One region of the Agrobacterium bohemicum genome, then DNA from elsewhere that is predicted to be linked to it. Evidence: riboswitches for the same ligand, from Rfam matches in the RefSeq annotation. Region 1 holds a riboswitch; each other region holds the start of a gene.

Region 1 (7,484 bases):
CAACGGATGCCCGACGTGACATGGTGCCGATGCAACGTTACGGTAAAAGCGAGGAAATCGCGGCAACCGTCGCATTTCTGGCGTCGGAAGGGGCGGGGTATATTACCGGCCAGAACCTGCGGGTGGATGGTGGCCTAACCCGTTCCGTGTGAGCGTTCTTCCTTTACAAGACGAATGACAGGTTGATGTGCCTTGCCCATTTATCCCGTGGAGAAGTCCTGATTCCGCGCACGGGAAAGGAACTTGCATGGCTGGGTGGCGTTGTTCAATCCAAGGTCAAAAGTTTTCACGAACACGACGCTTGGATGTAAAAGCAGGTAACCAGTCATGGGACAGCGCAACGCATACGCCAGACAAGTGGTACTGGTCGTCGAAGACGACCCTCTCTTACGCATGATGGCGGTCGATCTTGTCGAAGATGCAGGCTTTGACGCAGTGGAGGCTTGTGGTGCCGACGAGGCGATGGAAATTCTCGACAGCCGCCAGGACATCGACGTGTTGTTTACCGATGTCGATATGCCCGGGAGTATGAATGGGGTTGGGCTCGCAAACTGGGCCCGCAGAGCGAACACCCCATTGGGGATCGTCGTGACGTCTGGGCACCACAACCCGTCAGAAGAGGTTTTGCCGGAGCGCAGTGTGTTTTTTCCGAAGCCCTATGACTTTACCAAGGTCGTCGATACGTTGCGCCTGATGACTGTATGAGTTGCTTCGCTGCGCGCAGCAAGACAATGGTTTGCGAATAAGTAACCATAGTTCACACGTGGTTTTATGGATTAATTATTCTGAAAATATCAGCAGTTATAGTCGCTTTCAAGGATTTCGGGTATTTGGGGGCACTATGAACTTTCTGGGAATTACGGGCATGCAGTATTCTGGCGTGCCATTTCGCGACACAAGAATATTGCTTGCCGAAGACTCCAATGTCTTCACCCAGATGATCGGCTCTCGTCTTAAGGAGTTGCTTGGACTTTCTGTCGAAGTCTGCCGCAACTTTGAAGAATTGCAGGAATGCTACGAGCGCTCCTCCGAAGAGGTGACGTTGGCGATTTCCAACATCAACTTGCCCGGTGCAGAGAATGGTGAGGCACTGGAATATCTTGTCGATCTCTCCATTCCTACCATTGTTTTCACCAGCACATTCCATGAAGACACGCGCGAAAAACTCCTCACAAAGGAAGTTGTCGACTATATTCTCAAAGACAACGTTTTTGCCGTCGATATGCTGACAGAATCGGTCTGCCGCTTCCTGACCAACCACCGCCATCATGTGCTGATCGTGGATGACAGCCCGACGGCACGTGCGCTGCTTTCAAGCCGTCTGAAGCGTTACAACTTCCGGGTAAGCCTTGCCGACAACGGCGCGAAGGCGCTTGAGCTCTTGAAGAACAATGCGGACATCAGTCTTGTTGTAACTGACTATAATATGCCTGACATCGATGGTTTCGAGCTGACACGGCGCATCCGCACGATGCGTGGGTCGCACGAACTGCGTATCATCGGTGTGTCGTCGTCCACCAACCGCCTTCTGTCGGCGCGCTTCCTGAAAGCTGGCGGCAACGACTTCATGCTGCGGCCCTTCATCGATGAAGAGTTCTATTGCCGCGTGAACCAGAACCTGGACACGCTTGTGCAAATCCAGGCTGCCAAGATGCACAGCAAGAAGGTCGCAGCCTAAGGCTGGACGTTGGCAGGTGGCACGCGTTGGTGCCGCCGCCTTTATGCTGTTTGCAAACGTATGCGTCAGACTTCCTTTTCGACCGGGCGGCCCATTGCCAGTTTATCGGCAAGTTCCGGGCCGAGTTTGTCCACATAGGTCTGGTCTGGAGAGGTGCCTAGCGCATCCAGCGTCTTGGAAAAGAAACAGCGTGCAGATGCTGCCGCTACGATGTCAAAAATCTCCGCATCCGTAAGAGCGTGTGTTTTGAGCGCGTCGATATCGGCCTGCGTGATCGATGTCGCATCGCGCACAACTTTGGTAGCGAAGATCATGATGGCGCGTTCCTGATCGTCCAGCGGTGCGTCGTCTTGCCCATCAACGATAGCCTCCAACTGATCACCCGAAACACCTTCGCGCACCAGCACCGCCCCATGGGCCAGCATGCAGTAGGAAGAGCGAAGTTCCCGGGCTGCGGCGAGCGTCACCAATTCGTAGCGTCGCGGCTCAATATTGCCGCGCAAGCTGACCAGCAATGCACTCCAGCTTTCCATGACCTCCGGGCGATGACCGAAGGCCCGATACATATTGGGAAGATATCCGTATGTCTCCTCGGCGCCGCGATACATTTCTGCTGTCTTGCGGCTGGCTGTCGGCTCTGGCGGGGCGATGAACATGGAACTCTCCTGTATTTCAACTCTTTCTGAAATGCGTGAGCGCGCAATTGGATCAGTTCGGAAACGCTTTTTCTTGAAAAACATTAAAGCTGCGACTCGAGCGGCAAAAGTCCCATGGCAATTACCAGTATCCGGCGGCTGAGGCTTGCATAGGGCTCGTTCGAGTAGTGGCGCAATTCACCGCGCACCAGACCATTCCACACCAGATTTCGTCTTGCATTCAAGGTCAGCTCGAAGCTCATTTCGTGGTTGGTTTCCTGCGCGAAAATTTCGTCCATGGCTTTCACCAGACCTGGAGATGAAAACAGGACACCCATCTCGGTATTCAAAGACATGGAGCGCGGGTCGAAGTTGAGCGAGCCGATAAAGCCGATCTCGCCATCGCGGGTGAAAGCCTTCGTATGCAGGCTGGCCTGACCGGAGCCACGAAGCGAGAAGGACTTGTACTGATCTGCCTGTGAACGAAGCTCGTGTATTTTGACGTTATTGACCAGTAGCGGCTTTCGGTAGCGCGAATAACCAGCGTGAACGGCAGCCACATCCGTCGCTGCCAGTGAATTGGTGAGGATGCAGACAGACACGCCATCGGCGCAGAGGCGTGAGAATGTCTCGACGCCTTTCTGGCCGGGAATGAAATAGGGAGAAGTGATCCTGAGTTTCTTCTTCGCCTGCTCCATGATCGGAAGCAGTGTTTCCATCAGAAAATTATGGCCATTGCGACGGTTTCCGGCAGCCTTTTCAGGCGGGTCGGCAACGACTTTCGCGCTTTCGACCCAATGCAGACTGTCAGACATCAGAAAATTGCCGGAGTGATGCTGGCTTTCCACCTGCGCAAGATAGGGTCGGGCGGCATTTCCCGAGGCAAGGACATCCATTCGCCGACGAAGCTTGGCAAGTTTGCTGGGCCGCCGCGACAGAAGCGATCTGACCGGAACTGCCACTGCACTGTTCCAGTAGTCGTCGAATATGTCCTCTGCCTCGTCAACGCATGTGCCATGCGCTATGACATCGAAATCCCGAAAATTCGTCTGTTCCGCTGCATCGAAATAGGCGTCGCCGATGTTACGTCCGCCGACGATGAGGACCCGACCATCCGCAATCCACGCCTTGTTGTGCATGCGTCGGTTCACGCTGCGAAACCGAAACACCATCTCTATGCCGCGCCTGAAAACGTTCTCACGTGCTTTTGTGGGGTTGAACAGACGCAACTCGATGTTGGGATGGCTGTCGATAGCGTGAAAGGCGCGGTCGGAAATGGACACGCCGAGATCATCAAGCAACAGACGCACCCGCACACCGCGATCGGCAGCGGCGATGACCTCACGCATGACGAGCTGGCCCGTAAGATCCGCGTTCCACATGTAATACATGAGGTCGAGACTGCGCCCCGCCGCCCTTGCGGAGCCCACCCTGGCGGCGAAAGCACCGACATTCGATTGTATCAGGGACAGGGCGTTCTTTTCGGCACGATCCCGGTTGAGGTCCATCCAGTGCCGGTCGAGGGGTGTCTCGTCATCGTCCTTGGAGAGGGCTGTCGATGCGATTTTGATGATGATCTTGTCGCGGTGACGCGTAGCCAGAGCCATACCCGCGACAATGACGAGTACGATAAGGATCGCAATAGCGACAGTGGCATTCACAGAGATGGTATCACCCGCATCTTTTATTGAATATTCTGCTCAGATATCTGGTCTGGGTCAGTGGATTTCAATGCTTCGCCTGTCGGCCTCTTCCTTGATGATATCTTCAACGACCTGTCGTTTCAGGTCAGGATCGCCAAGCAGGTAATCATCTGCGATCTCGAAAATGGATTTTGGGTTTTCGGTTTTCTTGAGCGTATCAAGATCCTGTCCGATGCGCTCGCGAAGTTCGGCATAATTATCCATAAGATGTCCTCCATTGTGCAGGGAGAATGCGTCAGCGGGCTGGAGGGTTCCGGCATCAGTTGGCAAATGACACGGGATTGTCTTGCTTCTTCGCGTTTGCCTCGCGATAACGCCTGCATCAGGTGCCTGCTTTGCGGTAGGAGAATCGGGAACGCGGTGAAATTCCGTGACGTGCCCAACGCTGTAAGGTGGACGCGTGTTGCCATAGGCCACTGAGAGATCGGGAAGGCGGCAACATGCGAGCGAAGCCAAGTCAGAAGACCGGCCTGATGCAACAGACCAACCGCTTGGACAGCGCGAGGTTTTTCGAGATACCGGATGCGGATGTGTCCGGCCTCGGCATTGTTGGGGATTGACGATGCGACCTGATGACCTCGAGCGCGGGCTTGTGCCGGCGCATGAATTTTCTGACGACCATAAGATCGCCGTCTACCGCGCTATCGAAACCCGCCGTGACGTGCGGGACCAGTTTCTGGACGAGCCACTGTCCGACGCGCTGGTAGAAAAACTTCTGAGGGCTGCCCATGCGGCGCCGTCTGTCGGCTTCATGCAGCCATGGAATTTCACACTCGTGACCGATGAAGCCGTGAGGCAGCGCGCGTGGGAGGCATTTTCCCGCGCCAATGCGGAGGCGGCAGAGATGTTCGGGGAGGAGCAGCAAGTTCTTTATCGCAGCCTGAAACTCGAAGGCATCCGCAAGGCACCATTGTCGATCTGCGTGACCTGCGACCCGACCCGTGGCGGCGACGTGGTGCTGGGACGAACCCACAATCCGCGCATGGATGTCTACTCCACCGTCTGCGCCATACAGAACCTGTGGCTGGCCGCGAGGGCGGAAGGCATCGGTGTCGGATGGGTCAGCATTTTCCACGACGCCGATATCCGCGATATTCTCGCCATCCCCGAACACATCGAAATCGTTGCTTGGCTATGCGTCGGCAAGGTCGATATGCTCTATGACGAGCCGGAACTGGCGGTCAAAGGCTGGCGGCAGCGACTGCCGCTGGAGGAACTTGTGTTTCGCGATAGGTGGGGCGAAAAGTAAGGTCACCTTTGCTGCGGCTGTGCGCCTTTCAGCGCTGGGTTTTTCAGATCGATACGGCTCGTTTCTGCGGGCAGAAACTGCGGGCCGACGATGCGGACCTTGCTGTTGTTGGGGTCGTATTCCCGCTCAGGAACAGGCTCTGCCTTCTCCACCGGCTTCGGCTCCTCGGGCTTGATGTCAGCAGGTTTCGGCATTGTGTCACTCTTCGGTGACGTAATGGTCGTGATGCTCGACATCTCCTGTGACGGGGTCGATTGCGGTGCTTTTGCCTGATCTTCCTGCTTTTTCATCTCGTCGTGATAGGCGGCCATGTTGCAGCTACAGGATGGCGAGCGACTGGTGCCTGCGTTGTTGCGATAGGCAAAGGCTGTTGGCATGGAGGCATAGGGTTCGCCCGTTTTGGCCGATACCATGTCCGAACTTTCCTGACCCTGAAGCGAATGGTAGAACAGTTCGGTCTGGGTGCCGGGGCACATGCGCTCGCATTGGGCTGCCTGCGCGCGGAAATCCAGCGGTGTGGCATTCGAGGAAATCGGGAAGAACGCGCCATCGCATGTTCTCACGCAAAGCGTTCTTAATCCGCCTTGCATGGGCATGTCGGGCGAGGGGCGGTAGTCCTGATTATCGGGACTGTCGAAGGGGTCGACCGTGCCGCCCATATCCGGTTGTTGCGAAGGATCGGTCGTGGCGAAGGATGGCGGTTGCTCATCGTAACAACCCTGCGCATCCAGTGCTGCCATGATGCGTTCGCGGCTGTCCTGCGCGTTCTCATCGCGCTGCGAGGCCAGCATGCGGTCTCGATCTTCCGCAATCATGGCACGGTCGGATTCGGCCTGAACCAGCGCATCACCGATTTCGCCGCAGAGTTCGGCGTTTGGATTGCCATAGACGATGACGCTGCCTGACGAGCAGCCGTAGCCGCGCATATCGTTCTTGATCCGACGAATGAGAATATTCTGTTGCGCCAGCGCATTGGCGTAACGTCTTACCTCGGCCGTGTTGCCGATGATGCGCGTTGGCTGAGTGAGCTGCTGGCGCAGCCCATCACAGACGGCACTGGCCTGCGCCGACAGGGGTGCTGCAAGCATGAGAGTGAAAAATGTGCCGATCAAACGGCTGCGGCGCGGGATCAATGGTCCGTCCGTTTCCTGCCCTGCCATCATGCAGGTCATATCCTGTTGATCATCGTCCGCGGAATGCGAAGCATGTTTATGCGTTCAGGATAACATAAGCCCGTGCCGCAAAGCGGCAAGGGCCTGTTCAAAATTACGTTAACCCGGCCTTACACCGAAGGGTGCGAGGCCTGAACCGTTGCAAGCGCTGCCATGTTGACCACGCCACGCGATGTCACCGTTGGTGACAGGATGTGAACGGGCAGAGCGGAGCCGAGCAGGATCGGGCCGACATGCAGGCCTTCTGTCATGGTGCGGACGACGCCCAGCGTGATGTTGGCCGAGTCGAGATTCGGGAAGACCAGAAGATTGGCTTCGCCCGACAAGGCGCTGTTTGGCATGGCGCGCTTGCGCAGAATTTCAGACAGGGCCGAACCGCCCTGCATTTCGCCATCGATTTCCAGTTCCGGCGCCGCATCGCGCACCAGCTGAAGGGCACGGCGCATCTTGCGGGCGCTTTCCGAATCGCGCGAGCCGAAATTCGAATGGCTGACCAACGCGATCTTTGGCGTGATACCGAAACGCTTGATCTCCTTGGAGGCAAGGATTGCAAGTTCGGCAATGTCTTCCGAAGTCGGCTCGTAATTGACGAAAGTGTCGGTGAGGAAGATCGCGCCTTGTTGGGTAATCAGCAGGCTGAGGCCGCCGAATGCGTGGGCGCCTTCGCGTTTGCCGATGATCTGGTTCACGTCGCGCAGATGGCGGTCGAAGCGACCTTCCAGACCGCAGATCAGGGCATCCGCTTCGCCGCGTTTGACCGACAGCGCGCCGATGACGGTGCTGTTGGTGCGCACGATTGTGCGGGCTGCTTCCGGGTTGATACCGGCGCGACCGACCAGCGCGAAGTAGTCATCGACATATTCACGGTAACGCGGATCATCCTCGGGGTTGACCACTGCAAAGTCCGCGTGAGGACGAATACGCAGGCCGAAACGCTTCAGGCGCGTCTCGATGATCTGCGGACGGCCGATGAGGATTGGAACGCCGGTTCCTTCTTCCAGCAGCACCTGGGCCGCGCGAAGTACACGCTCGTCTTCGCCTTCGGCA
Region 2 (7,484 bases), on a different contig from region 1:
AGTCGGCATTGATGATTCTGGCCTTAGGCTGCAGCAAGCGTACGATTCGTGCTGTGACCGGATCGAGTTCGATGCCGGTGAAGAAGCTATCCCGCCGCAATTGCTGTGGAGTCAGGGCCGGGAACAGGCCGGTCCCGATACCGGGCTCGAGCACGCGCCCTCCGCGCCAGCCGAGACGCAGCAACCCCGTCCAGATCGCGCGGATGATCGCTTCCGGCGTGAAGTGGGCATATTGAGTGCAGCGCGCAAGTGATGCGTAATCGGCCTGCGAGACGGCACTTTCCAGCGAAACCGCAACCTCGTCCCAACCCGTCCGGAATTCGACCGCGCCTGGACGGCGGAACATCCCGTTGGCCAGTTCACTGCCACCAAAGCCGGTGAAGCGGATCAATTGCGCCTGTTCATTTGGCGTGGCCGGTCGATCCCGTTGTTCGATCGCCTCGGCGATCAGGATGGCCGCGACATTGGCGCGGGCACGATCCAGCCAGGACGCGGCGAGGCCTCGGTTGCCATCGAGGTAGAAGTTGGAACGCCCGCCACGCGGGCGAGGGTGTGAATTGGTCGGGGCTACCAAGGCAGGGGCAGGCGCAGGTGGCGTCGGATCCGGCTCGTCATCGTTTGCCGCATCAGGTGCGGTGCCCGCGAAACCTGTGATGCCAAGATCGAGGGTGGTGGACAGTGCGGTGTTACCGAACATGTCGAGTGAAAAGGAATTGCTGCTCATGCGATGAAACTCCTGTTGAAGGCACCATTTTGCGATCTGCCGGCGCGGGCAGCTCGAAGTGCGCAGAGGATGGGAATCCGGCAGGGCCGATTGTGCGAGAGTTCGGCCGCGCGTCGCGATCGGTTGTGAAGACTGTTGTGTCGTTCAGGCGGCGATGGAGAGGGGGAGGTGCCTTAAATGCACCGGAAGCTTGGCGGAGATTTCGTCGTCCGTCAGATCATCGAGCAGTTTCAGGAACGTGCCCTCCTTGCAGCCGTACAGGACAACGGTGCGATGGCCACGGTTGCTTTGCGGCCATCGATCGCCCGCATAGTCGCGATAGTCGTCAGCCGTGCTGCTCCAGATGTGCTCGAGCCGCTCTTGCCGAGACATCGACCGGAGCGGACGACTTTCCCGCTCGACGATGGCCAGGCGCATATGCTCGGCCATAGAACGTTCGGACAGGTCGCAATATCCATGGAAGTGACGGATGACCCCATCGATGCGCAGGCTGAAGAACACTGACGTCACGGAGTCGGTCAGGAACTCACGCATGGCAAACATCGATCCGCGGATCCAAAGCGGCGGGAGGATCTCGAACATATAATCGTGCTCCGCTTCGGCGATCTCAAACCATTCACCGGCATAAAGGGATGAAGCATCGCCATCCCATCGGCCCGGTCGCTGGGCATGACGGTCGAACATGCGGTACATTTGCTTGCGTGTTGCCACGCCCTGGAAAACCTTGCGGATTGCGGCAGAGGGGTTCATTTGCGGCTCCTTGGGATATGTCCGGACCGAAGAGAACACCGTCGTCACGACCATGCTCATCTCTTCAATCCTCCATGACCTCTCCCGGGCCGCCGGCATCGTGTCCGCCCGGGTCAAGGGCCGGCGCAGCCGGGCGAAGCCTCCCTTGACGCGGGAGGCGCGAATGCGGCACGCCGTTCATTTCTCCTTCCTTTTCCTGCTTCTCCCTTTCCTGACATTTCAGGACCTCGTTCCAGTCGTCCGCCGGCGGTCGCAGACGCAACCAATCGCATCCAGCCTGATCGGCCACTTCACGAAGGCGATATGCAAAGGCCTCGCCCTGGCGATTGGCGTCGGTCGCCGCAACAAGTTGCACATCCGGGTACCGAGCCAGTTGTCGTAACGCTGCGGCAGTGTTCGGCGACCAACCGCCGCCGGTGCTGAGATAGAGGGTGTCTTCTCGCATCCCCTCGATTGCTGCGAGGCTCATTGCATCGATCGCAGCTTCCGTCACACAAAGCCGATGGGCTCCGGATGGGCCGAGCCGGAACAGCACCTTCGCGCCGCCCGTCGCAAAGCCCCGCCAGTCCGGGCCGCGTTCTTCCCAGCCACAGATGTTACCGTCCTCGTCAACATGGCCAGCCCACATGCTTCCGTAAGGGCCTTCACGAAGTACACCCTGTTTGATGGCACCCTTCAGAATCCGTTCCGGTACGAAGCGCGTAAACCGCAGGTAGCGCCAGGTTTCAGATGACGGTCGAGGTTTCCGACGCGATATCCACCGATCATGGATCGTCGCAATCGCAGTTTTTGTTGGCGCTGCCGCCATCCACTCCGGTTCTATTGACTGGAAGCCGATGAGACCGGCGACACGGTCCAACGCGTCCAGGAAGCCACCTCCGTCGAGGCGTGCAACAAGTGAGAAAACGTCGCCCTTGTCATCGCCTAGCGGATCGAACCAACCCTGGCCACCATGGGTGACGATAACGATCTCACCGCCGCGGCGGTATTTCACAGCCCGGCGGGTGCTTTCCTTCGCATCGATCGCGAAGCCCGATGTCTCCAAAACTGCTCCGCACCCGACCCGTTCGCGAATTTCCTCAATATCTCTTCGCTTCATCATCTTTCCGATCGCCTGGCGATCGTCCCTTGTTAATTTCCTTTCCGCATTCTTCGCGGACCCCTTCACGTCCGGCGCGAAGAGCGAAGGCGGCAAGGGCGGGGTTGGCAATTGGTGAATCCTGCAAAGGATTTGCCAGCCCCGGCGTCGCTTCCCTTGCCACCGCTCGCTCGCTAGCGGCAGCCGGAACGGCAAAAGGCGGCTCAATGAGCCGCCCAGGGGGAAAGCTCGTGCACGATTTCGAGGTCGTCGCCGTCGTCGATCTCGTCGGTGGGTAGGACGCCGTATTCACCGTCGACTGCAAAGACGGTGACCGGGACCATCAGGTCACGGGAGAGTTGGAAGGTGTGGGACTGTGCGAGAGAAAGATCGTGCGACATCGTTATCGGCTCCAGTTGGGGAGCGGGCCAATTCCCGCTCGATGGTTCCGAAAAGGCCCTGAGACGGGCGCGATCACCTCGCAGGCAAAGCCAAGAGGCCGCAGCGTGGCTGCGGACCCTTCACGGGTTGATCGTGGAAGATCCGGATCTGGGCCAGGAAGCCATCGACAGAGAGCGGGATTGGCCGTGGTTCATGCTGGCGATCACGAGGTGATGCGGCGTGTTGTCCCGTACCTATGCGGGCCAAACTTAAGACAGTTTTGATGTGCCTCATTCGAAAAGGGATGAGACCTATGTGAGCGGAGATGGCGCGATCGTTCGCATTCCGGCCTGACCTCCCGACCTGTTGTCATCCTGTCAATTTCGCCAGGTATCGGCGGTTTGAATAAACCATTTTACTGATGACCGACGGTTCTGATGAGCGAAATGGTTCTGAACCTGACAGCATTGCCTGAAGAAACGCGGGAGTGGATAGGACATGCTTGGCCGTGACGAATTTTCCGTGTTGATCGAACGGGCAGGGCTGAAACTTGACGACGACCAATTTGAAGCTGCCCGCGCATCATACGCAAATCTCCGGGTCCTGACTGATTTGGTGCGAATACCGCGTGATCGCCGGGTGGAATCTCCCCACGTGTTTCGTGTCGATGGACCAGCAATTCCAAGGCCCTGCACCACGGACGATCGACCTTCGACGGACGAGGTGTGACAGATGTCGGAGCTCTGGGAACTTGGGATCGCTGAAACCGCACGAATGATTGCTCGAAAACAAATCTCACCCGTCGAGGTGGTTGATCACTTTCTTGCACGTGCAACAACACTCAATTCCACGCTCCATTGTTTCATCACGATCGAGGAGGACGCAGCACGTGTTGACGCCCGCAAGGCTGAGGCTGAAATCATGGAAGGTCAATACAGAGGACCTTTGCATGGCATCCCATATGCGGTGAAGGACATCATCAATGTGTCTGGCCTTCCAACCACCAACAATTCTCGCCTCACGCTGGGTGACATCGCAACGTCTGACGCGTCAGTCGTCGCAAGTCTGCGCGCGGCTGGCGCTGTCTTGCTGGGTAAGACTGAGACGCAGGAATTCGCCATGGGTGGGCCGGATTTCAGCCTGCCCTTTGGGCCCGCGCGCAATCCGTGGGATCTCGATCGCTTTACCGGGGGCTCGTCAAGTGGGTCGGCGGCAGCCGTCGCTGCGGGAACGGTTCCGCTTGCGATCGGAACGGACACGGGCGGATCGATAAGGACGCCGTCAGCCTACTGCGGCATTTCGGGCATGAAGCCGACATATGGTCGGGTGAGCCGCTGGGGGATGACGCCTCAAGCCTATTCCATGGAGACCGCCGGCCCAATGACGTGGTCCGTTGAGGACAATGCGATAGCACTCCAGGCTCTTGCAGGTCATGACCCCGGTGACCCGTCTTCAGTCGACATTCCGTCGCAGCCATGGACCGAGGCGACGTCTTTAGGCGTGTGTGGCATGAGGATAGGTCTCCTGCGCAGTTTCCATGAAGAGGAGCCCGACTTCTTTTCGGACGAGTGCGTCGCAGTTTTCGAAGAGGCTGCCAGACTTTTTGAACACGCTGGTGCCACCACCACGGATGTATCATTATCACCTCTGCGTCACTATTTCGCCGCCCAGCGCGTCATCATGTATAGCGAGGCAGCAGCCGTCCACGAAGACGATTTCAGACGCAGTCTCCATCTTTATGGTCCGTATTCGGTCGAGCGCTTTTTACCAGGCTTCTTGCTCACTGCGACCGATTACCTCCAGGCATGCCGCAGGCGTGGGGAACTGACCACAGAGCTCGCCGAGGCCTTTTCATCTGTCAATCTCCTTTTGGTGATCGGTGCGCTTGGCGTCGCACCTCTCATCCATGACGTGGCAAGAAATTCTCTTGTGAATGGGACCCCGTCCGTCAATGCCGCTTTCAACCTGACGGGCTCGCCAGCCATGAGCGTGCCTGCGGGCATCAGCGCCGATGGCCTGCCCCTTTCGGTCCAGCTCGTCGGGCGGAATTTCGACGAGTTCAGCATCTATCGTGCGGCTCAAGTCATCGAAGACGAAATGGCCCGTAGAGCAATCTGCCCACAGGCGGCCGTAAAGGTCGACTTCCTTGCGTAGAGGAGAGATGCCGGCCCAAATAGAAGTGCGCCTTCCTGCGAGGTTCTCCGTGACGCGCTCTCACTTGTGGAAACATGGAGGCGATCAGGGCTGCCGCGATCGATAGCCTTGGCCTCGCTTATCTGCCAGAGTTCCTAGCGGCCGATGCCATTCGCGAAGGCCTGCTACAAACGGTGCTGAGCGACAGTCTGACGGCACCAGGCCATTTCTCCATCCTCTGGCCGTCGGCGCGATTTATTACACCGAGGCTGCGCGCCTTTATCGATTTCGCAGCGGAGAAGCTGTTTACGGAAGTCTAATTGATGATGCCAATCGCCATGTCTTATTGGCGCAGAGCGGATAACCGCATCTGGCCCAAAGCAGACAAACGCGCGTTTATGCTTCCGACTGACGTTACTCCGCCTATGAGCTAGCAACTGGTGTTGAAGGTGTTTGACGTGCCCTGCTCAGGAAACCAGCGATATAGTCGACGTCCTCATCGCCACATCTTAACCCGAGGTGGATACTCTTGCTGATGCCCCTGCTCCCTATCCGGACAGGTTGAACACCCAGTTCCGCGGCGTCCAGCCGCACGAGCCAGTCTGGGATTGCGCTGACCCCGCGACCTGCCGCAACAAGCTGCAACATCATCTCCGTTGTTTCGACAGTACTGTGATGACGGGGGCGAGTGTCGCCCGGTACTAGGAACTGGGTGAAGACATCGAGCCTTTCCGGCGGCACAGGATAGGTGAACAACGTCTCGTCCAGAAGGTCTGAAGGTTCGGCATGATCTTTGAAAGTTAGCGGATGGCCGGTCGGCACGGCGAGGACTAGCTCGTAATCGAAGACCGCCACATAGTGGATGCCCGCCGCATCGATCGGGTCTGGCGTGATCAGGATGTCGATCTCTGATCCTGTTAAAGCAAATACTCCGCCGAACACGAAAGAGGTCGTCAGCTCCAAGTCGACATCGGGCCATTCGAGCAAATATGGCTTCGTGACGCCCATGAGCCATTGATGGCAGGGATGGCATTCCATCCCGATTTTCAACGATCCTCGTCGTCCATACCGGTAATCAGAGAGGACATTTTCCGCCCTTTCAAGCTGCGGCAGGACGCGCTGCGCGAGTTCAACGATGTAGCGACCCGCCTCAGTCAGACGCACATTGCGTCCGTCTTTTCCCCACACAGCTATTCCATAGCGTTCTTCGAGTTTTCGGATCGTATGGCTGAGCGCCGACTGGGTCACATTCAACCGTTCAGCAGCCGCCGTCAGACTGCCAAGACGGTCGACTTCCCGCAGGATGGAAAGGTGTTGTCTGTCCAGCATGTCAGCGACTTCTCGTCTGCAGGTGCGCGTCGAGGGGGATCGAGACTTGCTTAGGTGCTCTTGTCGTCGGGTTCTGGTTCATCGGCACTGCCATCATGTTGCGGCAGGGCGAAGACATGACGCGAGGCAACGGCGCGAGGATGCCGAACGCAAAGCGGCACACCGGGACACCCCGCCCGTGGACGTTATCTGTCGCGGCAGGTCTCCTGGCTTGCGGGTCAATGCTTCCGTCCGTCTTCCCGAGGCGCGCCTCAGTGACATGAATTGACTTCCGCTCGTCGCTTACAGTTGCGGGGGCAGCTCCGGCTTCGGGCGATGAGCGCCGTACCGAATTCCCTCTTAGCTCCAGACTTTCGCCTGAAGAACCACGATGACGAAGCAATGTAGCATGTTGGTTGGAGGGTCAAGTTTTCTTCTCAAGAAGTAGAGAACGTTGTCGGCATCAAACGCATGAACAGCGCTCATACGTCAGTGAGATAATACCATTTTTAGTCAGCCGCCGGGTCAGGCATACCGCCCGCAAGAATGACTTTGAACCGAAAGGGCCGCTTACGACGACCTAATTCGGGAAGCAGGATGCCGGATGATGTTGGACAGCACTTTCACTTTCTCGATCAGGTGCATTCCGTTTGACGAGGACTATCGCCCTGCAGAGAGTACGCGCGCCACGACGAATTTCGCCAATCTGGCACGAGGCGAGAACCGTCGAGAGAACCTGCGCAACGCATTGCGGATGATCGACAACAAGTTCAATGCGATGGCGCATTGGGATAACCCGCTACGGGATCGCTACGCAGTCGAGATCGAAATCGTATCCGTGGAGATGAGCATCGGGTCATCGGCAGAGACCGAAACCTTCCCCATCATCGAAGTCCTCAAGACCAACATCGTCGATCAAGCGACGAGCGAGCGTATCGAAGGCGTCGTCGGTAACAACTTCTCTTCCTACGTCAGAGATTATGATTTCAGTATCCTGCTGCCCGAGCATAACATTAACAAGGACGCTTTCAGCGCACCTGACGACTTCGGTGATCTGCATGGGAAGCTGTTTCAGGCGTTCCTGAAGTCAGAAGCTTACAGGGACCATTT
Region 3 (7,484 bases), on a different contig from region 1:
CTGGCGAAGTGCAACGATGACAGGGAACAGCCCGCGCCCCTTTGCAGTAAGGACGTACTCGCGGTAGGCAGTTCCATCCGATGCTGGCGCGGTCTCAAATATTCCGCGCCTTACCAGATCACCAAGCCGAGTGGCCAATACGCCCCTGCTGATGCCCAGCCCGTTCTGGAACTCACCAAAGCGCCGCTTCTCATCGAAAGCATCGCGGATGATCAGAAGCGACCACCAGTCTCCGATTGCATCGAGAGACCGTGCCACCGGGCAACCGGAATTCCATAAGCTCACACGTTTCACCATCGGTGCCCATCTCCATCCTTCAGAATCTGGTTCTATCTTAGAACTAGAAATGTGTTGAGCCAAGTGGTCTGGGAGTGGCATGAAACAAGATCATGAAGGCCACCAAATGGAAGAGAAGTTAGACAATGCCGTGCCAGGAATGCGGGAACAGGGTTTGTCGGGACTACATACCCTCATCATTGCCGCCGCAGCCAGTTTAAGCGTAGCGAACATCTATTACGCGCAGCCATTGCTCGACCTAATGGCACATGATCTTGGAATACCGCCAGCCACCATCGGTCTCATCGTGATGTTGACGCAGGTGGGTTATGGTTTGGGGTTGATCTTTATCGTGCCGATTGGCGATCTCATCGACCGCCGTAAGCTTATCATCGTTCAGGGATTATTATTGGCCATCGCTCTCGTGATTGTCGGGGCAGCGGGAACGAACGCGATTTTGTTGGCAGGTATGGGTGCGGTCGGCTTGACGGCTGTTGTTGCACAGACACTGGTCGCTCAGGCGGCGGCCCTAGCCACTCCGGCCCAGCGGGGTAGGGTGGTTGGCACGGTTACCAGCGGAATCGTAACAGGCATTCTTGCCGCCCGATCATTTGCAGGAACAATTGCCGATGTCAGCGGATGGCGGGCTGTGTATTTGACATCTGCGCTTATCACACTTGTCATGGCCATCGTTCTCATCGCGATTCTACCGCGCCAATCTGCGAAACGGAATACGGAGACGTATACCCACGCTTTACTCTCCATTCCAACCATGTTCCTCCGAGAGCGAAGCTTGCTGTATCGAGGTGCCCTAGCGCTCCTGATTTTTGCTGCCTTCAGCACGTTTTGGACCGCGCTTGTCCTTCCGCTCAGTGCCCCGCCCTTTTCCTATTCACACACGAGAATAGGCATGTTTGGACTGGTTGGGCTGGCGGGAGCGATTGCCGCGACATGCGCGGGAAGACTTGCGGATCGAGGTTACGGTCGATGGACAACAGGAGTTTCTCTGGCGGTCTTGCTGTTATCCTGGGGACTGATCGCTCTCCTTCCGGTCTCGATGGCGGTGCTGCTCGTAGGTGTAGTTTTGATGGACTTGGCGGTACAGGCGGTCCACGTCACCAATCTCAGCGCCATTGTGGCTTTCAACCCGCAAAAAAGCAGCCGGTTGATTGGAGGTTATATGGTCTTCTACTCTGTTGGCAGCGCCATTGGAGCTATTGCTGCTACGGCGACCTACTCGTGGTTCGGCTGGACGGGATTTCTCTCCTCGGGGCCGCGTTTAGTGCAGTTGCCCTGGCGTTGTGGATCAAAAGCGAGATATCGGAGAGGACCAATTAAGCACTGCGCTTCATCCAGTGCCCGTGTCAATGACTGGTTTGGGCCAACCTTTCCCTTGGCAGCTTTGCGCCAAAAGCGGTCATTCGCAACGAACCGAACCACCGATGAACTGTTAGTTCAGCGTCGGTTCTAACGAAGCCACTTCATTCTTCGCTGATCGGGTCGCGGCATCAAGACATTGGCTCTAGCGGCGGTCTCGATGTCGCGACGGGGTTCAATCCCTCAGAAGTCCCAGTCTTCATCCTCTGTCGCCACCGCCTTCCCAATGACATAGGACGAGCCAGAGCCGGAAAAGAAGTCGTGGTTCTCGTCGGCGTTTGGTGAAAGCGCGGAGAGGATTGCGGGATTGACCTTGCAGGCTTCTGCGGGAAACAGCGCTTCGTAACCGAGGTTCATCAGCGCCTTGTTGGCGTTGTAATGCAGGAATTTCTTGACGTCCTCCGTCAGGCCGACGCCGTCGTACAACGCTTCGGTGTACTTTGCTTCGTTGTCGTAGAGTTCGAGCAAGAGATCGAAGGCGAAGTCTTTGATGTCCTGGCGCTTCTGCGCAGGCAACCGGTCTACCGCACGTTGGAACTTGTAGCCTATGTAATAACCGTGCACGGCTTCGTCGCGGATAATGAGGCGGATCATGTCGGCGGTGTTGGTGAGCTTGGCGCGGCTCGACCAGTACATCGGAAGATAAAAGCCGGAATAGAACAGGAAGCTTTCCAGAAATACGGAGGCGACCTTCTTCTTCAGCGGATCGCCGCTGTCGTATTCGCGCATAATCAGCGCCGATTTCCGTTGTAGGAACTCGTTCTCTTCCGACCAGCGATAGGCATCATCAACATCCGGTGTCGAGCACAGGGTGGAAAAGATGGAGGAGTAGGAACGCGCGTGGACCGCCTCCATGAAGGAGATGTTGGATAGCACCGCCTCTTCGTGCGGCGTCGCGGCGTCTGCCATCAGCTTGACCGATCCAACGCCGTTCTGGATCGTGTCGAGCAGGGTCAGGCCAGTGAAGACGCGGATGGTGAGTTGCTGCTCTTCTTGCTTCAGCGTTCCCCAAGATGGGATGTCGTTGGAGAGCGGGACCTTTTCCGGCAGCCAGAAATTACCGGTCAGGCGATTCCAGACTTCGAGGTCCTTGTCGTCTTCGATACGGTTCCAGTTGATGGCACGGATGCGACTGACGGGCTTGACGGCGATGTTCATGTGTTGATCTTTCGAAGCGTTCTTGTTCACAGCGCGCATGACACGCAACCCTGCACTTCCGTGCCTTCCAGTGCCATCTGTCGAAGACGGATGTAATAAATGGTCTTGATGCCCTTCTTCCACGCGTAGATTTGCGCCTTGTTGATATCGCGCGTCGTCGCGGTGTCACGGAAGAACAGCGTCAGCGAAAGACCTTGGTCTACATGCTGGGTCGCCGCCGCATAGGTATCGATGATCTTTTCCGGGCCGATCTCGTACGCATCCTGGTAAAATTCGAGGTTATCGTCGGTCATGAAGGCGGCGGGGTAATAGACGCGGCCGATCTTACCCTCTTTGCGTATTTCAATCTTCGAGACGATCGGGTGGATCGAAGAGGTCGAATGGTTGATGTAGGAGATCGATCCTGTCGGCGGCACGGCCTGGAGGTTCTGATTATAGAGGCCTGAGGTCATAACCGCTTGTTTCAACGCAAGCCAATCCTCCTGCGTTGGGATCGCGATGCCTGCCGTCACAAATAGCTCGCGAACACGCTCTGTCGCTGGCAGCCATTCGCGTTCGGTGTATTTGTCGAAATACTCACCGGACGCATATTTCGAGTTCTCGAAGCCTTTGAAGCTGACGCCGCGCTCGGTCGCGATACGGTTCGAGGCGCGAATGGCGTGATAGGTGACCGTGTAGAAATAGATGTTGGTGAAATCGATGCCTTCGTCCGAACCGTAAAAGATGCGCTCGCGGGCGAGATAGCCATGCAAATTCATCTGTCCGAGACCGATGGCGTGGCTGTCGTCATTGCCTTTCTCCACCGACGGCACGGAGGCAATATGGCTCATGTCAGACACCGCCGTGAGCGACCGGATCGATGTCTCGATTGTTTTTCCGAAATCGGCGCTGTCCATGGCGGCCGCGATATTCAGGGAGCCGAGATTGCAGGAGATGTCCTTGCCCATGACGTTATAGGATAGGTCGTCATTATATTCGCTGGCGTCGCTGACCTGAAGGATTTCCGAGCAGAGATTGCTCATGGAAATGCGACCGGCAATCGGGTTCGCCCTGTTCACCGTGTCCTCGAACATGATGTAGGGATAGCCGCTTTCGAACTGTATCTCGGCGATCACCTGGAAGAAGTCACGGGCCTTGATCTTCTTCTTCTTGATCCTGCTATCCGCCACCATCTCCCGGTATTTTTCGGTAACCGATATCTCGGTGAAGGGGACGCCGTAGACGCGCTCGATGTCATAGGGCGAGAATAGATACATATCCTCGTTGTTCTTCGCCAATTCGAAGGTGATGTCGGGCACGACGACGCCGAGCGACAAGGTTTTGATCCTGATCTTCTCGTCGGCATTCTCCCGCTTGGTATCGAGAAAACGCATAATATCAGGGTGGTGGGCGTTGAGATAGACGGCACCGGCACCTTGGCGCGCGCCGAGCTGGTTGGCGTAAGAGAAACTATCTTCTAGCAGTTTCATGACAGGAATGATGCCGGATGACTGGTTTTCGATCTGCTTGATCGGCGCTCCAGCCTCGCGAATGTTCGTCAGTGACAAGGCCACGCCACCGCCGCGCTTGGAAAGCTGGAGCGCGGAGTTGATGCCACGTGCAATGGATTCCATGTTGTCTTCCATGCGCAGCAGAAAGCAGGAAACCAGTTCGCCACGTTGTTTTTTTCCCGCATTGAGGAATGTCGGCGTCGCGGGCTGGAAGCGGCCGGCGATGATCTCATCGACCATATCCTTGGCAAGTTCTTCGTTGCCTTGCGCAAGTGCCAGCGCCACCATGCAGATGCGGTCTTCGTAGCGTTCGAGATACCGCTTCCCGTCAAAGGTTTTCAAGGTGTAGCTGGTGTAATATTTGAACGCGCCAAGAAATGTCGGGAAACGAAATTTCTTGACAAACGCACGATCGAACAAATCCCGCACGAAATTGAACGAATACTGGTCCAGCACCTCTCGCTCGTAATAGCCCTCGGTCACCAGATAATCGAGCTTTTCTCGCAGATTGTGAAAGAAGACCGTGTTCTGGTTCACGTGCTGAAGAAAATATTGCTTGGCGGCAAGCCGATCCTTGCCGAGCTGTATTTTTCCTTGCTCGTCATAAAGATTGAGCATCGCGTTGAGGGCGTGGAAATCCAGTTCGGATTCCGATGTCTTCAAAGGCTTTTCGAAAGTCGTCGCGTCCAAAATCGTTCCAATCCGTGTATGACGTTAACGACGTCTTCGTCGGTTCCCAGAAGCTCGAACCTGTAAAGATACGGCACCTGGCACTTCTTCGAGATGACGTCACCCGCGAGCCCATAGGTCTCGCCAAAATTGCTGTTGCCCGCGGCGATCACGCCACGAATGTTTCCGCGGTTCTCCTCATCGTTGAGAAAGCGGATCACCTGTTTTGGAACGGCCCCTTTTCCGCCTTCGCCACTGTAGGTGGGCAGGATGAGAACATAGGGGGCTTTGACCTGAAGGCTCTCGGAAGGACTGAGGGGAATGCGCCGCGCACTCATTCCCAGCCGTCCGACGAAGCGATGGGTATTTTCCGATCGGCTGGAGAAATAGACGATCTGACCCATTGCTCTGGCTCAGGCCGCAAGCGTGCTGATCATATCCGGGCGAAAACCTGCCCAATGGGTCTCACCAGCCACCACAACGGGAACCTGACGATAGCCAAGTCCCTGGACCAAATCATAGGCATTGGTGTCTTCGGAAACATCGATGACGGTGTAGTCGATGCCCTGGCGGTCCAGAGCGCGGGTGGTTGCTGTGCACTGGACGCAGGCTGGCTTGCTGTAAACGGTAATGGTCATAATGATCCTCGTGAGATTTGTTTAGGGCGTGCGATATCGATCAGGCGTTGGGAACACCTGTTCGGGAGATTCTGGGATGCATGGCAGCCGGACTCGGCTACGGGCGTTACCGCCCGCTATTCACGCGGATACTGACTAAAATGATGCGACATTGACTTCACCCCGAAGTGGTTGATGCGGAGACCAGGGGAAGCGGCACGCGCAGGCTCATCCCGCACGCAAACGCGACCTTCGGACACCCCGCCCGTGGACGTATTCGTTTGAGGCAGGTCTCCTGGCTCACGGGTCGTCGCATCCATCTCGCCTTCCCGAAGCATTGCGGCCTCAGTGGCAGTTTGAGAGGATGCTCGCCGCTTACAGTTGCGGGGGCAGCTCCGGCATTGCTCCGTCCAGAATGGACGTCACGCACCGTATTCCCGTCTTAGCTTCCGACGCGAATCGGAAGAACCTCGAACACTAGATATAGTATATGAGGGGATAGTTTCGTCAACTCTTAGCAGGGTGGTTGTTAAAAAATTAAGTCCTCGTCCACCGCAGCCTGTGGATAACAGGGTGATCATACAGCGTGAAAGTTCAGCCCCGAATAGCCGCAGACAAGCCGATATCAAGTATCGATTTTGCGTTTCCGCAACGTTCGTAGCGCAACGGCTTGTCGAAATCGACGCTCGTCTCGGTTCCGCGGTTGGACGGATAGGAGAAGTGGCCAAACGCGCCATAGCCTTGGGCTTTCCAGAAGCTGAGTGTTTCCGGTGTCTGAACATCGGCATGGAGGTAGGACGAGGTGTAGTCAAACGCGGATGCCCGGCTCTCCAAGGCTGCCACAATCTTTGTGCCAAGCCCTTTACGACGGGCGCACGGCTCTATGTACACGCGGACAATCTGACATACCTTTTCGCCGTCGCCATAGCGATTTCGTAAGCGCTCCTTCGTAGAGGGTTTGTTTTCGAGCGCGTAAAGACCGCCAGTCGCAATGATATGTCCATCTCCGTCCCGCACAACGAGAAAACTGCCGTGCCTTTCGAGGGAGAACCAGTTGTCCGGCTGCGCCAGCAACAGCGAATCCAGGTCAGAATGCCAGGCGGGAGTGTAGTCGATCCCGTAGACGTTCTTGATCATCCGCAGGCAGAAGGTCCTCGCTTCAGCCCGGACGGCGGCCTGTGCGTCATCAGTCAGCCATTCAATCGAGAAATTGTCGATCGGCATCAGGCCGCAAGCTCCCTGCGGATGATGTCAGCGCCTGCACCGAGTGCACGCAGCTTCGCTGTGGCCACATGACGCGGAAGCGGTGCCATGCCGCAATTGGTGCATGGATAGAGCTTGTCCGCATCCACGAACTGGAGAGCCTTCCGGAGAGTGTCGGCTACTTCTTCCGGCGTCTCGATGGCGTAACTTGCCACGTCTATGGCACCGACCATGACCTTCTTGCCTCGGATGAGCTCCATCAGGTCCATCGGAACGTGGGAGTTGTGGCACTCCAATGAAATCAGATTGATGCTGGATTTCTGAAGTTTCGGGAACGCTTCCTCGTATTGCCTCCACTCCGATCCAAGCGTTTTCTTCCAGTCGGTGTTGGCCTTGATGCCATAACCATAGCAGATGTGCACGGCGGTCTCGCACTTTAATCCTTCGATCGCCTTTTCGAGCGTGGCGACACCCCATTCGTTCACGTCATCGAAGAACACGTTGAATGCGGGTTCGTCGAACTGGATGATGTCGACGCCGGCAGCCTCCAGTTCCCTTGCTTCCTGGTTGAGTATCTTTGCGAACTCCCAAGCGAGCTTTTCGCGGCTTTTGTAATGACTGTCGTAGAGCGTATCGATCATGGTCATTGGGCCTGGAAGAGCCCATTTGATCTGCTTCGTCGTCTGTTGGCGCA
Region 4 (7,484 bases), on a different contig from region 1:
CGACATCGCAGGTCACCGCAAAATTCGTCAGGCGATTGGTTCTGTGAAGGTCGCAACCGGCGAAATGTGCCAGAACCGTATCATGTTCAAGCAGTTCATCGCCGAAGGCGCGATCGACGTGGTCCAGATCGATTCCTGCCGCATGGGCGGACTCAATGAAGTGTTGGCCGTTTTGTTGATTGCAGCGAAATACGATTTGCCTGTCTGGCCACATGCAGGCGGGGTCGGGCTTTGCGAATATGTGCAGCACCTGTCGATGATCGATTATCTTGTCGTCTCAGGCACCAAGGATGGCCGCGTCATCGAGTATGTCGACCATCTGCATGAGCACTTCATTGAGCCCTGCGATATTCAGAATGCTGCTTACATGCCGCCGAAAATGGCAGGTTTTTCGATTGAGATGAGGCCTGAAACGATTGAGGCTTATTTGTTCAAGGGGTAAATGGGCTCGCTGCCCGTTCCACCGTCATCCTCGCCCTTGTGGCGAGGATCTAACCACGTTTAATGTTGGGGTTCGTTAGATCCTCGGGTCAAGCCCGAGGATGACGTCGAATTGGGATAATCGCGTTGCTCTAGAACGCAGCCAGCGCTGCTTCGAGCCTCACCCACTCGGCCTCTTCTCCTGGAAGACCAAAGCGAATATCCTTAGGTCTCTCATCGAAGATGCGCGTCAGAATGCCGTGTTGCATCAGGTGGGCAAACAGGTGCGGTACCCGCTCATCGCGAACGAGCGTAAAGAGCGACGTACTCCCAGCGATCGTTAAACCGGTTTCTATCATCATCTCGTTTAGCCGTGCCGAATCATCCCTTAGCCGGAGTCTCATTGCATCTTGCCAGGTGTGGTCCCCGAGCGCTTCTGTTGCGATATGCAGAGCCGGGCCTGAAACGGCCCAAGGGCCAAGCCTTGACTCGAGCTCTGCTGCGACATCGGGATGGGCGACTGCGAAGCCGAGACGGACGCCTGCCATGCCGTAGAACTTGCCGAAGGAACGTAGGACGATGAGGCCATCTGATGTTGTTGCATTGGCAAGACTTTGCGCATGACCGGTCTCGATGAACGCCTCATCCACCACAAGCAGCCCGCCCTTTTTGCGCATGGCTGCTGCCAGTCCCTGCAACTCGGTGCGATCAGACACCCGCCCATCGGGGTTGTTTGGGTTGATGACGACGGCGTAGTCAAAGGCCAAGAGATCCCTGATTTCAGAGACTTCGGTTACAGCCAGGCCTGCAATGCGGGCAGTGCGGGCGTGTTCGGCGTAGGTCGGTGAAAGAACGCCGCATCTTTTCGCGCCGCTTTGGACAGCCATATGTGCCAAGAGCGGCATCAGCATCTGCGTTCCGGGGGCTGCGGCAATGTGAGTGCCAGAGGGCGCGCTGAACGCCGTTGCCGCGATGTTTTTCAGGGTTTCGACGGCACCCGGTTCCGGCAGGCGGGCAAAGGCGCTGGCAGGAATGGGCGAATGGGCGTAGGAGTGCGGGTTGATCCCGGTGGAAAGATCGATCCACGGTTCGGGCGCCTGCGGAAAAAGCTGGCGCGCGTGGCCCAGATTGCCTCCATGGCGGATCGCCGGTTGTGCTTTTTCTGGTACCTTTTCGCCCATGTTCTTCGCTCTCGCTTTCCTATCACTGCTCATCGAGCGCCTTCTCGGCTATCCCGACTGGCTGTTCAAACGCATCGGCCACCCCGTAACCTGGATCGGTTCGCTTATCGCGCTCCTAGATAGAAAATGGAACCGGGGGAGTGATTCATTTTTACGTCGCAAAGGCACGGGTGTTGCCGCTCTTGTTATCCTTCTAGGGTCGACGGTGCTGAGTGCATCGGTGTTGCAGTCAGCACTTCTATGGCTTCCGTTCGGCATATTGGCCGTGGCAGTGCTTGGCGCATCCCTGCCAGCACAGAAAAGCTTGGAGCAGCATGTCGAGGCCGTGGCGATGGCTTTGGAACGTGAGGGTATCGAAGGCGGTCGTAAAGCCGTTTCGATGATCGTGGGGCGTGATCCCGATAATCTGGATGAGGCTGCGGTCTGCCGCGCAGCGATTGAAAGTCTGGCGGAAAACTTTTCCGATGGTGTCGTCGCTCCCGCGGTTTGGTTAGGGCTTCTGGGGCTTGCCGGCGGTGCGGGTTACAAGGCGATCAACACAGCAGACAGCATGATTGGCCATCGCTCTGCCCGTCATGAAGCATTTGGCTGGGCGTCGGCGCGACTGGACGACCTGGTCAACCTGCCCGCTTCCCGGCTGACTGGCCTGTTGTTTGTCCTCGCTGCTTTTTTCGTGAATGGCGCTTCGCCTCGGGCTGGTTTCCGCTCTATTTTCCAAGACGCGCACCATCACCGTTCGCCCAATGCCGGTTGGCCGGAGGCGGCACTGGCAGGGGCACTTGGTTTCGCGCTGGCCGGTCCTCGGTCTTACGGCGGGCAAATGATCGAGGCGCGGTTCATGGGCGAAGGTGGGCGGCGCGATTTGACATCTGTCGATATTCGCCAGGCTTTGACACTCGCACGTATCGCGGATGCTATGTTGATCGCGTTTTTCGGTGCGTTAGCCTTGGCTATCGCGCTATAGCCAGTAGTGCATCGAGATCGAGATGGCGTTCCATGTGGTCCGCCAACCGGTCCAGAACGTCATCCACCTGCGCTTCGTAATTGAGTGCCGAGCTTTCGCCGCCCAGTCGCTCCAGCCATGCGCTGCGTTGATTGTCGTCTGCGAAGAGGCCGTGAATATAGGTGCCAAAGACGCGGCCATCAGCAGAGATCGCGCCCTCGGCGTGGTCGCCCATCGTAGAGAAGGGACGCATGTTGTCATTCCCTGTCGTTACACCGACATGCATTTCATAGCCGGAGAAAGAAACGTGATCGAAGCTTTGGCCGATGACAGAAACGAGCCTTTTGTCTCCCGTCAGCACAGTGTCGATATCCAGTAAGCCCAACCCCTCTATCGTGTTAGGCGTACCCTCGATACCATCAGGATCTGCCACCGTGTTTCCGAGCATCTGGTAGCCACCGCATAGGCCAAGCACAAAGCCGCCACGGCGCGCATGCGCCTTGATATCTACATCAAGCCCTGAACTTTTCAGGGCGCTCAGATCGGCGATCGTGGATTTGGAGCCGCAAATCAGCACCAGTGCACAATTTGCGGGAATGACATCGCCTTGGCGCACCCTGATAAGCTCGACATCCGGCTCAGCCTCAAGGGGATCAAGGTCGTCGAAGTTCGAGATGTGCGGCAGGATCGGCACTGCGATGCGGATCTTCGCGCCGGGTTTGTGCTGCCCAGGTGCTGTCAGGCCCAACGCGTCCTCTGCTGGCAGGCGATTGGCATCGGCAAAATGCGGCAGGAGGCCGATCGGGTTCCAGCCGGTTTTATCTGAGATAATGCGCATTCCTTCATCGAACAGGTTTGGATCACCCCTGAAACGATTAACGATGAAACCATGAATCATGGCGGCATCGTCTGCATCCAGAACCGCCTTTGTACCAACAAGGCTGGCGATGACGCCGCCTCGGTCGATATCGCCAATCAGGATGACGGGGGCATTGGCTGCGCGGGCGAAGCCCATATTGGCAATGTCGTTGGCGCGGAGATTGACTTCCGAAGCGCTGCCCGCACCCTCGATCAGGATGATGTCAGCTTTCGCCTTGAGATGTTCAAAGCTTTCCAGAACGCGCGGCATCAACCCTGCCTTCATATGCTGGTAATCTACGGCTTTGGCTTTGCCGATTACTTTGCCCTGCACCACCACCTGCGCACCGGTCTCGCTTTGGGGTTTGAGCAGCACGGGGTTCATATGCACGGAAAGCGGAACGCCAGCAGCCCGTGCCTGCAAGGCCTGTGCCCGGCCAATTTCGCCACCATCTGCTGTGACGGCGGCATTGTTGGACATGTTTTGCGGCTTGAAGGGCATGACGGACAGTCCGCGACGGACGAAGGCGCGGGCCAGCCCTGCCACCATCAGCGACTTGCCGACATCCGAGCCGGTGCCTTGAAACATCAAAACGCGCGCTGTCATGAATTAGAACTCAATGCCGGATTGCGCTTTCACACCAGCTTTGAAGTGATGTTTCACAAGCGTCATTTCCGTAACCATATCGGCGGCATCCATCAACGGCTGCTTGGCATTTCGGCCGGTGACGATAACGTGCAAACCGGGGCGACGAGTTTGCAGGGTCTCTACCACCTCTTCCAGCGGTAGATAATCATAGCGCAATGCGATGTTGAGCTCATCCAGAACCACGAGACCGATGGTGTCATCGGCCATCATCACCTTGGCTTCCTCCCAGGCTTTGGTCGCGGCGGCGACGTCGCGCTTGAGATCCTGAGTGTCCCACGTGAAACCTTCGCCCATGGTGCGCCACTCCACACGGTCACCGAACAGGGCGAGTGCCTGTTGTTCGCCGGTGGACCATGCGCCTTTGATGAACTGGACAATGCCGACACGTCTGCCGGTGCCCAGCATGCGCAAGGCAAGGCCGAAGGCTGCGGTAGACTTGCCTTTGCCAGGGCCGGTGTTGATCATCAGCAGACCTTTTTCGACGGTCTTTTCGGAGACTTCAGCATCTTGAACCGCCTTGCGGTTGACCATCTTGGCGCGGTGACGTTCGGCTTCGCTGTCGCTGATGTCGCGGGTCATGGCGGTTGGTCCTTCCGGGTCTCATGCTTTTCCAAAGCGGCGACTATAACCAAAACGCATGCGTGAGCAATGATACGCGGCATTGACACAAAAGCACCGCAGGGCATAAGGGTTAATGACTGACGGTCTTTTTCCGGCAACGGGAAAAGCTAAGAGGGAACACGGTGCACTTCGCTTATGCGGACAAATCCGTGGCTGCCCCCGCAACTGTAAGCGGTGAGCCCGCGCCGGAAGCCACTGGACATCTTCAAGTCCGGGAAGGCGGCGCGAGGTGTTGAAGCCGCAAGCCAGGAGACCTGCCGTTTCAGGAAAAACGTCTGCCGGGCGGGGTGCTCCGGTCAGTCGGTTGTTCGCCAATGGCTTTGCGGTTGTCCGCATGCCGTTTTCGATATCCGCACCCCAAGACCATGTGAAGGCGCGGAAAGTACACTCTTGGATATTACATCAACATCGCTCAGCCTGAATGAGAAGACGCACCATGACACCGCGCCTGGAGTCGTGGTTTATGTGTGCCGCAGTTGCCGGTCCGAAGCTGATCCGAATGCGGACCCTCGCCCCGGTGCGACCCTTGCGCAGGCCGCCATTGCGCTGGGTGACGCAGAGGGTGTCAATGTGCGCAGCGTCAATTGCCTTGCCAATTGCAAGCGCGGCTTGAGTGCCGCCATTCGCAGCGCCGATGGATGGTCCTATATGTTTGGATCGCTGAGCGAAGACGATGCGGCCGACCTTATGGTTGGCGCACGTCTGTTGGCCTCTGCGCCCGACGGGCTGATGCCGTGGCGCGGACGGCCCGACAGTTTGAAGCGTGGCCTCGTTGCCCGCATTCCCCCTTTGAATTTTACCGAGGAGACATCATGACCACGCTCAACCGCGTTCCCTGCACCATCATCACCGGCTTTCTGGGCGCTGGCAAAACCACGCTGCTGCGTGGCCTTCTGGAAAAGCTTGAGGGTAAGCGGCTGGCCATCATCGTCAACGAGTTCGGCGATGTCGGTATCGATGGTGACATTCTCAAGGGGTGTGGCATCGAAAACTGCCCGGAAGAAAACATCGTGGAATTGGCCAATGGCTGCATCTGCTGCACAGTGGCAGATGATTTCCAGCCCGCCATCGAGCAGATTCTGAGCCGACAGCCACGCGTTGAGCATATTCTGATAGAGACCTCCGGTCTTGCTCTACCAAAACCCCTAGTACAGGCTTTCCAGTGGCCAGCGATCAAAAGCCGTGTAACGGTGGATGCCGTTGTGGCCGTGGCCGATGGCGTAGCACTTGCACAAGGCATGGTATCGCATGATCTCGAAGCACTCGCTGCTCAGCGCCAGAACGACGAGGCGCTGGACCATGACGATCCGGTCGAAGAGGTTTTCGAAGACCAGATTGCCTGCGCTGATCTCATCGTTCTGACCAAGGGCGATCTACTGGATGCGGCGGGTCTCGAACGCGCCAAGGCACATATTAACGCTCATCTTCCAAAGGCTGCTAAAATTATCGTGGCTTCCAATGGCGCGATCGATCCTGCCGTGCTCATTGGCCTTGGCCTTGCAGTGGAAGAGCATATCGAAAACCGCCACACCCACCATGATGAAGAAGCAGATCACGACCACGACGAATTCGACAGCTTCGTTGTAGAACTGGACGCGGTAAAGGATGCAAACGCGCTAGCGATGCGGATTTCCGAAACCGCAGCATCGGAAAATGTGTTGCGCATCAAGGGGTTTGTCGAGGTGTCAGCCAAGCCGATGCGTTTGCAGGTGCAGGCGGTCGGTTCGCGCGTCAACCATTACTTCGATCGCCCGTGGGCTGCCGGTGAGGTGCGCCGCAGCCGTCTGGTCGTGATCGGAGAAAAGGGTCTCGACCGCGCGAAAATCGAGCGGATGCTGGCAGCCTGATCCATGCACATCCTCGCCACCACATCTTCGTCTCTGGACGACCTGATAGAGCCGGTTGATCTCAACCAGGGTCAGGCGGATGTGGTGGTGCTGTCTTTTTCGGCCAGCGATCTGGGTGGGCTGGAGCGCGGATGGCAGCGTAGTAACGATGTCTCGGTATCCTTTGTGTGTGCCAACCTTTCCGAACTTCGCCACCCCATGTCGGTCGATCTGTGGATTGAAAAGACGGCGGAACATGCCAGACTTATCCTTATCCGGATTCTCGGCGGTGCCGATCGCTGGCGATACGGCGTGGACGAGTTGTCGAGAATGGCGCGGCGGCGTGGCTTAAAGCTCTTGCTTTTGCCCGGCGAATGCAGCGATCGCGATGAGAAACTCGAAGCTGCGTCCACGGTCGATCTACCAACGCAGTCCAAAATCCTTTCCTTCTTCCGCGAAGGCGGGCCGGAAAATATGGACCGGATTGCGAGAGGGCTTGCTGCGTTGGCGCGAGGGGAAGTCTGGCCCGATCTTGCAGCAGAACCGTTGCCCAAATGCGGATTCTACCGGCCCGGTGAAGGCGTGGTTGACCTTTCGGCGGCGCTGGATTGTTACGAGGCCGGTACGCCGCTTGTGCCCATCCTGTTTTATCGTTCCATGCTGATGGCGGAAGACGTTGCGCCGATCGATGCGCTATATGAGGCACTGCGTGAACGCGGCTTTTCGCCGCTTCCGATCTTTGTCGGCGGTCTGAAAGACAGCGACGCTATCCGGTTTCTGGAAGAAAAGCTCGTTCCCTTGGAACCGGCAGCCATGATAGCAGCGACAGCTTTCGCCAGCCATTCGGACGAAGATGGCAAGAGCCTGTTCGACCGGCTGGGCGTCGCAACCTTTCAGGTCATCATGGCCACCACCCGCCGCGATGGTTGGGCGGAAAACATGCGCGGGCTCAACCCGTCCGATCTCGCCATGCATGTGGTGCTGCC

What was found. A riboswitch is a leader RNA that binds a small molecule or an ion and turns the genes downstream of it on or off. The one in region 1 is predicted to bind cobalamin.
Region 2: linked by a shared signal. The riboswitch ahead of ATO67_RS14445 (LysR family transcriptional regulator) and the one ahead of bluB (5,6-dimethylbenzimidazole synthase) in region 1 are both predicted to bind cobalamin.
Region 3: linked by a shared signal. The riboswitch ahead of nrdH (glutaredoxin-like protein NrdH) and the one ahead of bluB (5,6-dimethylbenzimidazole synthase) in region 1 are both predicted to bind cobalamin.
Region 4: linked by a shared signal. The riboswitch ahead of ATO67_RS07100 (DUF1636 family protein) and the one ahead of bluB (5,6-dimethylbenzimidazole synthase) in region 1 are both predicted to bind cobalamin.

The regions. Positions count from the first base shown of each region.
Region 1 covers NZ_KQ961023.1:74,628-82,111, forward strand. Annotated here, with positions in the region: gene ATO67_RS00385 (SDR family oxidoreductase) at 1-152, shown strand, start outside; gene ATO67_RS00390 (response regulator) at 328-705, shown strand; gene ATO67_RS00395 (response regulator) at 842-1,678, shown strand; gene ATO67_RS00400 (carboxymuconolactone decarboxylase family protein) at 1,744-2,334, opposite strand; gene ATO67_RS00405 (phospholipase D family protein) at 2,418-3,920, opposite strand; gene ATO67_RS00410 (hypothetical protein) at 4,032-4,220, opposite strand; cobalamin riboswitch at 4,324-4,504, shown strand; gene bluB (5,6-dimethylbenzimidazole synthase) at 4,579-5,265, shown strand; gene ATO67_RS00420 (DUF2865 domain-containing protein) at 5,268-6,428, opposite strand; gene ATO67_RS00425 (NADP-dependent malic enzyme) at 6,548-7,484, opposite strand, start outside.
Region 2 covers NZ_KQ961030.1:197,079-204,562, reverse strand. Annotated here, with positions in the region: gene ATO67_RS14475 (DEAD/DEAH box helicase family protein) at 1-724, opposite strand, end outside; gene ATO67_RS14470 (DUF1419 domain-containing protein) at 869-1,474, opposite strand; gene ATO67_RS14465 (DUF3991 and toprim domain-containing protein) at 1,539-2,573, opposite strand; gene ATO67_RS23300 (hypothetical protein) at 2,777-2,953, opposite strand; gene ATO67_RS14455 (amidase) at 3,666-5,087, shown strand; partial or broken gene ATO67_RS14450 (LysR substrate-binding domain-containing protein) at 5,156-5,386, shown strand; gene ATO67_RS14445 (LysR family transcriptional regulator) at 5,490-6,395, opposite strand; cobalamin riboswitch at 6,575-6,780, opposite strand; gene ATO67_RS14440 (DUF1852 domain-containing protein) at 6,982-7,484, shown strand, end outside.
Region 3 covers NZ_KQ961030.1:188,730-196,213, forward strand. Annotated here, with positions in the region: gene ATO67_RS14400 (winged helix-turn-helix transcriptional regulator) at 1-297, opposite strand, end outside; gene ATO67_RS14405 (MFS transporter) at 377-1,747, shown strand; gene nrdF (class 1b ribonucleoside-diphosphate reductase subunit beta) at 1,837-2,811, opposite strand; gene nrdE (class 1b ribonucleoside-diphosphate reductase subunit alpha) at 2,838-4,991, opposite strand; gene nrdI (class Ib ribonucleoside-diphosphate reductase assembly flavoprotein NrdI) at 4,961-5,374, opposite strand; gene nrdH (glutaredoxin-like protein NrdH) at 5,384-5,608, opposite strand; cobalamin riboswitch at 5,856-6,075, opposite strand; gene ATO67_RS14430 (GNAT family N-acetyltransferase) at 6,182-6,811, opposite strand; gene ATO67_RS14435 (methionine synthase) at 6,811-7,484, opposite strand, start outside.
Region 4 covers NZ_KQ961025.1:312,749-320,232, reverse strand. Annotated here, with positions in the region: gene ATO67_RS07125 (L-fuconate dehydratase) at 1-442, shown strand, start outside; gene cobD (threonine-phosphate decarboxylase CobD) at 573-1,601, opposite strand; gene cbiB (adenosylcobinamide-phosphate synthase CbiB) at 1,600-2,565, shown strand; gene ATO67_RS07110 (cobyric acid synthase) at 2,552-4,009, opposite strand; gene cobO (cob(I)yrinic acid a,c-diamide adenosyltransferase) at 4,013-4,630, opposite strand; cobalamin riboswitch at 4,737-4,948, shown strand; gene ATO67_RS07100 (DUF1636 family protein) at 5,063-5,488, shown strand; gene cobW (cobalamin biosynthesis protein CobW) at 5,482-6,519, shown strand; gene cobN (cobaltochelatase subunit CobN) at 6,523-7,484, shown strand, end outside.